Alloactinosynnema sp. L-07: one gene and its partner. Each later gene encodes a partner of the first gene's protein in a complex. Links are inferred from orthologs where the notes say so. Each region holds a gene or a part of one and is shown on either strand. Other genes may lie near its edges.

Region 1 (4,428 bases):
GTGGTGTGGGTCACGCGTGGGGTGGCGGTTCCCCGCGACGCCGCGGCGGCCGCGATCCGGCGGCTGCGGGCGCAGGCGCCGCACCCCGGACTCCCCGGCGTCGACAGCGGCCCGACCAGAGCGCGCTCACCGTCGAACAGCACCGCGACCGCGGGCAGCCGCGCGGACCGCGCCCACCGCCCGAACTTCGTGACCGAGGGGTCGCCGTCTGCGATGAACACGGCGAGCTTGGCCGCGGGCGGCACCGGGCGGCCGGATCCGGCATAGACCACCACGCCGTCACCGGACTCGCGCGCCAGGCGCGTGGTCAGTGACAGCGCGGGGTCCGGTCGGGTCGGGGCCCGGTCCGCCTGGATGGCCTGCTCAGCCCGCACGCACCCGCCCCATCTCCTTGGCCGTGGCCTCAATGGAGCGGGCCGCGAACTCGACCTGGTCGACCTGCGCCTGCATCACGTCGAGGCTGTGCGCGACGAGCTTGTACTCCGCCGGGGTGGTGATCCCTTTGAGGATCTCCCAGAAGCGCAGCTTCTCGTCGTCATCGCCGCCGAGCAGCGACAGCAGCGCGGCGGTGTTGCGCTGGAGCTTGATCACTCTGGCTTCGAGATCCCTGGTGTCTGGCATGGCGGCCTCCCTGATTGCCTACCTCGGTCATGAGGAAGGAGTCGGCAACCAATCGAGGGATACATTCTCCACCCGAATCATCGCAGGTCACATCACGTGGGCGAGAAACTCTCCGGTGTAGCTGCCCTCGACCTTGACCACGTCCTCCGGCGTGCCCTGTGCCACGACCAGGCCGCCGCCCGATCCGCCCTCCGGTCCCATGTCGACGATCCAGTCCGAGGTCTTGATCACGTCGAGGTTGTGCTCGATCACGATCACCGTGTTTCCCTTGTCCACCAGGCCGTTGATCACGCCGAGCAGCTTGCGGATGTCCTCGAAGTGCAGGCCGGTGGTCGGCTCGTCGAGAATGTAGACCGTCTTGCCGGTCGAGCGCTTCTGCAACTCGCTGGCGAGCTTGACCCGCTGGGCCTCGCCGCCGGACAGCGTCGGCGCGGGCTGTCCCAACCGGACGTAGCCGAGGCCGACGTCGACCAGGGTGGCCAGGTGCCGGTGGATGGCCTTGATCGGCTCGAAGAACGCGGCGGCCTCCTCGATCGGCATGTCGAGGATCTCGGCGATCGTCTTGCCCTTGTAGTGGACCTCCAGGGTCTCCCGGTTGTAGCGCGCGCCCTTGCAGACCTCGCACGGCACGTACACGTCCGGCAGGAAGTTCATCTCGATCTTGATCGTGCCGTCGCCCGCGCACGCCTCGCAGCGGCCGCCCTTGACGTTGAAGGAGAACCGGCCCGGCTGGTAGCCGCGGACCTTGGCCTCGGTGGTCGAGGCGAACAGCTTGCGGACGTGGTCGAACACGCCGGTGTAGGTCGCGGCGTTGGAGCGCGGGGTGCGGCCGATGGGCGACTGGTCGACCTGGACGAGCTTGTCGACCATGTCCAGGCCGCGGACCCGTGTGTGCCGCCCGGGCACCTGGCGCGCGCCGTTGAGCTTGTTCGCCAGGACGGTGGCGAGGATGTCGTTGACCAGGGTGGACTTTCCCGAGCCGGACACGCCGGTCACCGCGACCAGGCAGCCCAGCGGGAAGGAGACGTCGATGCCGCGCAGGTTGTGCTCCCGCGCTCCGACGACGGTGAGCTGGCGCTTCTTGTCGATCGAGCGGCGCAGCATCGGCATCGGGATGCTGCTGCGGCCCGCGAGGTAGGCGCCGGTCAGCGACTGCTTGTTCTTCAGCAGTTCCTTGAACGGGCCGCTGTGCACGACCTGGCCGCCGTGCTCGCCCGCGCCGGGGCCGATGTCGACCACCCAGTCGGACTGGCGGATGGTGTCCTCGTCGTGCTCCACCACGATCAGCGTGTTGCCCAGGTCGCGCAGCCTGGTCAGGGTCTCGATCAGCCGGTGGTTGTCGCGCTGGTGCAGCCCGATCGACGGCTCGTCCAGGACATACAGCACGCCGACCAGGCCGGAGCCGATCTGCGTGGCCAACCGGATGCGCTGCGCCTCGCCGCCGGACAGCGTGCCGGACGCGCGGTCCAGGGACAGATAGTCCAGGCCGACGTCCAGTAGGAACCGCAGGCGGGCCTGGATCTCCTTGAGGACGGCGCCCGCGATCATCGTCTCGCGCTTGCCCAGGGTGAGTCCGTCGAGGAAGGCAGAGCACTCGCTGATCGACATGTTGGAGACGTCGGCGATGGAGCGGTCGCCCTGGTCCTTGTGCGCGAGCGTGACGGCCAGGATCTCGGGCTTGAGGCGGGTGCCCTGGCACGAGGGGCACGGGACCTCGCGCATGTAGCCCTCGTACTTCTCGCGCATGTACTCGGAGTCGGTCTGCTCCTGGCGCCGTTCGAGGAACGGGATCACACCTTCGTAGGCGGCGTAGTAGGAGCGTTCGCGGCCGTAGCGGTTCTGGTAGCGGACGTGCACCTGGTCGGGCACGCCGTGCAGGACCGCCTTCTGCGCCTTGGCGGGCAGCCGCCGCCACGGGGTGTCCATCCGGAACCCGATCGACTCCCCCAGCGCCGAGAGCAGCCGGACGAAGTACTCGGCGGTCTGGCCACCGGCCCACGGCGCGATGGCGCCGTCGCCCAGCGACAGCTCGTCGTCGGGCACGACCAGCTCCGGGTCGACCTCCTTCTTGACGCCGATGCCCGTGCACACCGGACACGCGCCGTAGGGCGAGTTGAAGGAGAACGAGCGCGGCTCCAGGTCCTCGACGCCGAGCGGGTGGCCGTTGGGGCACGCCAAGTGCTCGGAGAAGCCGCGAATACGGGCTGGATCATGCTCGGGCAGGTCGACGAACTCCAACTCGACGAGCCCGTCGGCCAGGCGCAGCGCGGTCTCGACCGAGTCGGTGAGCCGCTGCTTGGACGTCGCCTTCACCGCGAGCCGGTCGACGATGACCGCGATGTCGTGCTTCTCCTGCTTCTTGAGCTTCGGCGGGTCGGCCAGGCTGTGGACCACGCCGTCGACCAGCGCGCGCGAATAGCCCTGGGTCTGGAGCTGGGAGAACAGGTCGAGGTATTCGCCCTTGCGGCCGCGGATGATCGGGGCGAGCACCTGGAACTTCAGGCCGGACTCCATGGCCAGCACCTGGTCGACGATCTGCTGCGGGGTCTGCTTGCTGATCGCCTCGCCGCAGGTCGGGCAGTGCGGCTTGCCCGCGCGCGCGTAGAGCAGGCGCAGGTAGTCGTAGACCTCGGTGATCGTGCCCACGGTCGAGCGCGGGTTGCGGCTGGTCGACTTCTGGTCGATCGAGACCGCGGGCGAGAGGCCCTCGATGAAGTCGACGTCGGGCTTGTCCATCTGGCCGAGGAACTGGCGCGCGTAGGCCGACAGCGACTCGACGTAGCGGCGCTGCCCCTCGGCGAAGATCGTGTCGAACGCCAGGCTGGACTTGCCGGACCCGGACAGGCCGGTGAACACGATCATGCTGTCGCGGGGAAGGTCGAGGTCGACGCCGCGCAGGTTGTGCTCACGGGCGCCGCGAACGACGAGGCGGTCGGCCACTGAAATCCCTTCGGTAGTGCACGTGAGCCGACCGGGCACGGGTCTGACCCATGAACGTCGATCAGCAAAGTGTGAGTGGCCACGGGTGGCCGACCCCCATGCTCGCACGGGGCACCGACAATTCTCGCGGACCCGGGTTCGTCATGCACCCGCGAAGCGGTACCGACGGGTAACAACCCTCGCCTACTCTGGATGGGGAGAGCAACTTTGCTCCGTTCGCCACCAACTCAGCATCGGGGTGCGCATGAGTGGGTTGAACACGTCCTCGCACACCACCGCGGGCACGCTCGCCGCGGTCAAGGAGGCAACCTCCGTCCTGACCGGGGTGGTCGACGGATTCAGCGAGTCCGACTTCCCCAGACCCAGCCTGCTGCCGGGGTGGACCCGCGGCCACGTGGTCACCCACCTGGCCCGAAACGCCGATGCGCTGGTCAACCTGCTCACGTGGGCCCGCACCGGCATCGAGCACGCCGCCTACCCCAGCCGCGCCGACCGCGACGCGGCCATCCACGCGGGCGCGACCAGGCTCGGCCAGGTCCAGCGCGAGGACCTGATCGCCGCGTCCGGCCGCTTCCTGGTCGAGGCCCGCAGACTGACCGACGCGGACTGGGCCGCGCCGGTGCAGCACCCGCACGGCGAGCTGATCCCGGCCGTCGAGATCCCGCAGCGCAGGCTGTTCGAGGTGTGGACCCACCTAGTCGACCTCGACGCGGGATTCGGGTTCGACGCGGTGCCCGCCGACCACCTCGACCTCATGCTCGACCGGGCCGTGCACCCGATCCTGAGCCGGACCGGGGGCACGCCGGTGCGGCTGCGGGTCGACCTGCCCGACGGCCGTCAGCGCAGCTGGGAGTTCGCCATCGGCAC
Region 2 (5,047 bases), 5.4 Mb from region 1 along the record:
TTCGGCGGTCGCAGCGACAGGCAGCGCGTCGGACCGGCCCGGATCGGCGCACCCTGCGGGCTCCGTCGGTGCGGTGGCGCAAGACCCAGGCCCGGATCGCCCGCGTGCACACAGCGGTGGCCGACGCCCGCCGCGACGGGCTGCACAAGCTGTCCACGCACCTGGTCCGCACCCACAGCGTGATCGTGGTCGAAGACCTCAACGTGGCAGGCATGCTGCGCAACCGTCGCCTGGCCCGGCACATCGCCGGGGCAGCCATGGGCGAGCTACGCCGTCAGATCGAGTACAAGACCGGCTGGGCCGGTGGGCGTGTGCACCTGGCGGACCGCTGGTATCCCAGCTCCAAGACCTGTTCGGACTGTGGCGCGGTAAAAGCCAAACCGCGCCTATCCGTACGCACCTACAACTGCGACCAGTGCGGACACACGCTGGATCGCGATCTCAACGCCGCCCGCAACCTCGCCCAGCTCGTGGCCGAGATCGCTGGTGGCATGTCCTCCCCGAGTTGCGGGGCGACACGAAACGAGCCCGATGGAAACCCATGTCAGACCCGCACAAGGCGGGCAACGGGTATCGCCACGGGAAGACCCGGCCACCAGGCCGGGCCAACGCCGCACCGCAAGGTGGCGGCTCACGACACACTTTCGCACGTATCGTGAACGGTCTGTCCGTTCTGCCCCGCAAAGGATCTCGATGGCTCCGCTGCACCCGCTCCTCGAAGTCCTCCTCCCGCACGTCGCCGCCATCACCGACGCCGCCGGTGCCCCGGCGCTCGACCTCGCGGGCCCCGTGGCCGCCCGCCCGCTCGTCGTGGCCGCGCTGGCCGAGGGCGCCAAGAGTCCGGTCCTCGCCATCACCGCCACCGGCCGCGAGGCCGACGAACTCGTCGCCGTGCTCGGTGACCTGCTCGGCCGTGACGTCGTGGCGAACTTCCCGTCCTGGGAGACGCTGCCCCACGAGCGCCTCTCGCCGCGTGCGGACACCGTCGGCGGGCGGCTCGCGATCCTGCGCAGGCTGGCCCATCCCGCGGAGAGCGGCCCGCTCAAGGTCGTCGTGGCCACCGTCCGCAGCCTGATCCAGCCGATGGCCCCCGGCCTGGGCGAACTGGCCCCCGTCTACCTCAAGGTCGGCGCCGAGCACGACTTCGAGCAGGTCGTCGCCCGGCTGGCCGACTTGGCCTACGCCCGCGTCGACATGGTGGAGAAGCGCGGCGAGTTCGCTGTGCGCGGCGGGATCGTCGACCTGTTCCCGCCGACCGCCGAGCACCCCGTCCGGGTCGAGTTCTGGGGCGACGAGGTCAGCGAGATCCGCTCGTTCGCCGTGGCCGACCAGCGGTCGCTGCCCGGTGAACTCGCCGAGATCTCCGCCCCGCCGTGCCGCGAGCTGCTGCTCACCGACGACGTCCGCGCCCGTGCCGCCGCCCTGGCCGAGATCCACCAGGCCGACGCGCACCTGCACGAGATGCTCGACAAGCTGGCCAACGGCATCCCGTCGGAGGGCATGGAGGCGCTGATCCCGGCGCTGTGCCGTGGCGAGATGCAGCTGCTCACCGACGTCGTCCCGGCGGGCACCCACGTGCTGCTCAACGACCCGGAGAAGATCCGCACCCGCGCCCACGACCTCGTCCGCACCGGCCAGGAGTTCCTGGAGGCCTCCTGGATGGCCGCGGCGGGCGGCGGCAAGGCCCCGATCGACCTCGGCGCGTCGGCCTACCGCGACCTCGGCGACGTCGCCGCGCACGCCCGCGACGGCGACCACCCGTGGTGGACCCTCTCCCAGCTGACCGACGCCGACGCCGTGGTAGTCGACATCCGGGCCGTCGACTCCTACCGCGGCGATATCGACCGCGCCTTCGCCGACCTGCGGGCCCACACCGCGACGGGTGGCCGGGCCGTCCTGGTCGTCCCCGGCACCGGTACGGCCAAGCGCGCCGTCGAGCAGCTCGCCGAGGCCGAGGTCGCCGCCACCTTCGTCGAGCACCTCCTGGATGTCCCAGCTCCGGGTGTCGTCACGGTTGTCAAGGGCGCCATCGAGGACGGCTTCATCGTCGGCGACCTGGTCGTGCTCACCGAGTCCGACCTGACCGGCGCCCGCGCCGGGACGTCCACAAAGGACATGTCGGCGAAGATGCCGTCCCGGCGCCGCAACGCCGTCGACCCGCTCGCGCTGCGGACCGGCGACTACGTGGTCCACGAGCAGCACGGCATCGGCCGCTACATCGAGATGGTCCAGCGCACGATCGCCAACGCGACCCGCGAGTACCTGGTCCTCGAGTACGCCAGCTCCAAGCGCGGCCAGCCCGGCGACCGGCTGTTCGTCCCGACCGACCAGCTCGACGAGGTCTCCCGCTACGTCGGCGGCGAGCTGCCCACGCTCAACAAGCTCGGCGGCTCCGACTGGAAGAACACCAAGGCCAAGGCGAAGAAGGCGGTCAAGCAGATCGCCGCGGAGCTGGTCCAGCTCTACGCCGCCCGCCAGGCCGCCCCCGGCCACGCCTTCGGCCCGGACACCCCGTGGCAGCGCGAGCTGGAGGACGCCTTCCCGTTCACCGAGACCATCGACCAGCTCGCCGCCATCGACGAGGTCAAGGCCGACATGATGCGCGGCGTCCCGATGGACCGGGTGATCTGCGGCGACGTCGGCTACGGCAAGACCGAGATCGCGGTGCGCGCGGCGTTCAAGGCGGTGCAGGACGGCAAGCAGGTCGCCGTCCTGGTGCCCACCACCCTGCTCGCCCAGCAGCACCTGAACACGTTCGCGGGCCGGATGCACTCGTTCCCGGTCACGGTCAAGGGCCTGTCGCGGTTCACCCACGGCACCGACACCGAGCAGACCCTCGCGGGGCTCGCCGACGGCAGCGTCGACATCGTCATCGGCACGCACCGCCTGCTGCAGACCGGCATCCGCTACAAGGACCTCGGCCTCGTGATCGTCGACGAGGAGCAGCGCTTCGGCGTCGAGCACAAGGAACACATCAAGTCCCTGCGGACCCACGTCGACGTGCTCACCATGTCCGCGACGCCCATCCCGCGAACCCTGGAGATGTCGTTGGCGGGCATCCGTGAGATGTCGACCATCCTGACCCCGCCCGAGGACCGGCACCCGATCCTGACCTACGTCGGCGGCTACGACGACAAGCAGGTCGCCGCCGCGATCCGGCGTGAGCTGCTGCGCGACGGCCAGGTCTTCTACGTGCACAACCGTGTCTCGTCGATCGAGAAGGCCGCCCGCAGACTGCGCGAGCTGGTGCCTGAGGCCCGCGTGGTCACCGGGCACGGCCAGATGAACGAGGACCGCCTGGAGCACCTGATCCAGGGCTTCTGGGAGCGCGAGTACGACGTGCTCGTCTGCACCACGATCATCGAGACCGGCCTGGACATCTCCAACGCCAACACCCTGATCGTCGAGCGCGGCGACATGCTCGGCCTGGCCCAGCTGCACCAGCTGCGCGGCAGGGTCGGCCGCGGCCGCGAGCGCGGCTACGCCTACTTCCTCTACCCGCAGGACTCCCCGCTCACCGAGACCGCGCACGACCGGCTCGCCACCATCGCGCAGAACACCGAGCTGGGCGCCGGTATGGCGGTGGCGATGAAGGACCTGGAGATCCGCGGCGCGGGCAACATCCTCGGCGCCGAGCAGTCCGGCCACATCGCGGGCGTCGGCTTCGACCTCTATATCCGGCTGGTCGGCGAGGCTGTCGAGGCGTTCCGCAAGCACGCGGGCGCGCCGGGCACCGAGGACGAGGAGGAATTGGCCGATGTCCGCGTCGACCTTCCCGTCGACGCGCACATCCCGCACGACTACGTGCCGGGGGAGCGGCTGCGCCTGGAGGCCTACCGCAAGCTCGCCGCCGCCCCGGACGCCGCCGGGCTCGACGCGGTCAGGGCCGAACTGGTCGACCGCTACGGCGAGCCGCCGACCCCGGTGGTCAACCTGCTGGCCGTGGCCGCTTTCCGCCAGACCGCGCGGGCGCACGGGGTGACCGAGGTGATCGCGCAGGGCAGCAACCTGCGCTTCGCCCCGGTGCCGCTGCGCGACTCGCAGCTCGTGCGGCTCAAGCGGCTGTACCCGAAGGCGGTGCACAAGGCGGTCACCGACACCATCACGGTGCCCCGGCCGACCGAGGGCGCCGCGGGCGGCCGGATCGGGGCGCCGGTGCTGCGCGACCGGGAGCTGCTCGACTGGTGCGCCAAGTTCCTCGACTCGCTGACCGTCACCCCGGCGGCCGCGGGGGTGTAACCCGATCGTGCGGGGCGCTGTGAGAGGCTACGGCACTGTGACCACCGTCATTCGTCGCCGACGCCCGCTCGTCGCGCTCCTCGCCGGACTCGCTCTGCTGGTCAGCGCGTGTGCCACGGGCCAGGGGCCGGCCAACGCCGCCGCCGTCGTGAACGGCAAGACCATCAGTGTCGACCGGGTCCAGGAGCTGGTGGACAAGGCCGTCAAGGCCGAGCCCGCCGTCCAGACCCTGGCCGACAACCGCAAGCTCGACCTGGTCTCGCGCGCGGTCCTGCGCCAGCTCGTGCTGCACGAGCTGATCGCGGCCTACGCGGCGAAGGAGAACCTCACCGCCGAACCGGCTCAGGTCACCGAGCTGGCCAAGCAGCTCGCCGCGCCGAGCCCGCTGCCGACCGACGGTTCGGCCACCGACCAGATGATCGTCGGCCAGGCGGTCAACCGGGTGATGGACACGACCGAGCTGGCGCGGGACTACCTGCTGCTGGCCGAGATCGGATTCAAGCAGGCGGCGGGCCTCGCGGTCACGATCGACTACTCCTTCGTCGCCGCGGACCCCGCGGAGGGCGCCGCGGGCAACGTAGGCTCGCTGCGGGACAAGGCGTTCGCCAAGGCCAGGCAGATGGCCACCAGCCTCGACGAGGCCGCCAAGGTCATCGACGCCGACCTCGCGCAGGACAGCCAGTCCGCCGAGAAGGGTCGCACCTTCTCCCCGGCGCTGGCCCCTGACCTCGCGGGAAGCGTCCTGTTCGGCGCTCCGGTGAACAGCGTGATCGCCTTCCAGCCGAGCCAGGAGCAGGCGGGCTGGGTC

What was found. The genes of interacting proteins can lie anywhere in the genome.
Region 2: the proteins of uvrA (region 1) and mfd are in contact, whole or in part, in a crystal structure (PDB 4DFC), measured with the Escherichia coli proteins. The link is inferred for Alloactinosynnema sp. L-07 from one-to-one orthologs.

The regions. Positions count from the first base shown.
Region 1 is NZ_LN850107.1:1,255,084-1,259,511, reverse strand. Bases 509-3,961 are described here. They hold uvrA (excinuclease ABC subunit UvrA), read right to left. Parts: upstream 3,562-3,961; coding sequence 709-3,561; downstream 509-708. Other genes in these bases: BN1701_RS06035 (hypothetical protein), read right to left, coding at 509-621. Also shown: BN1701_RS06040 (YcaO-like family protein), read right to left, coding at 1-374; more of BN1701_RS06035, read right to left, coding at 364-508; BN1701_RS06025 (acyltransferase), read right to left, coding at 4,399-4,428. UniProt on the Escherichia coli protein: The UvrABC repair system catalyzes the recognition and processing of DNA lesions. UvrA is an ATPase and a DNA-binding protein. A damage recognition complex composed of 2 UvrA and 2 UvrB subunits scans DNA for abnormalities.
Region 2 is NZ_LN850107.1:6,632,208-6,637,254, forward strand. Bases 368-4,439 are described here. They hold mfd (transcription-repair coupling factor), read left to right. Parts: upstream 368-693; coding sequence 694-4,239; downstream 4,240-4,439. Other genes in these bases: tnpB (IS607 family element RNA-guided endonuclease TnpB), read left to right, coding at 368-659; BN1701_RS30330 (SurA N-terminal domain-containing protein), read left to right, coding at 4,277-4,439. Also shown: more of tnpB, read left to right, coding at 1-367; more of BN1701_RS30330, read left to right, coding at 4,440-5,047. UniProt on the Escherichia coli protein: Couples transcription and DNA repair by recognizing RNA polymerase (RNAP) stalled at DNA lesions. Mediates ATP-dependent release of RNAP and its truncated transcript from the DNA, and recruitment of nucleotide excision repair machinery to the damaged site.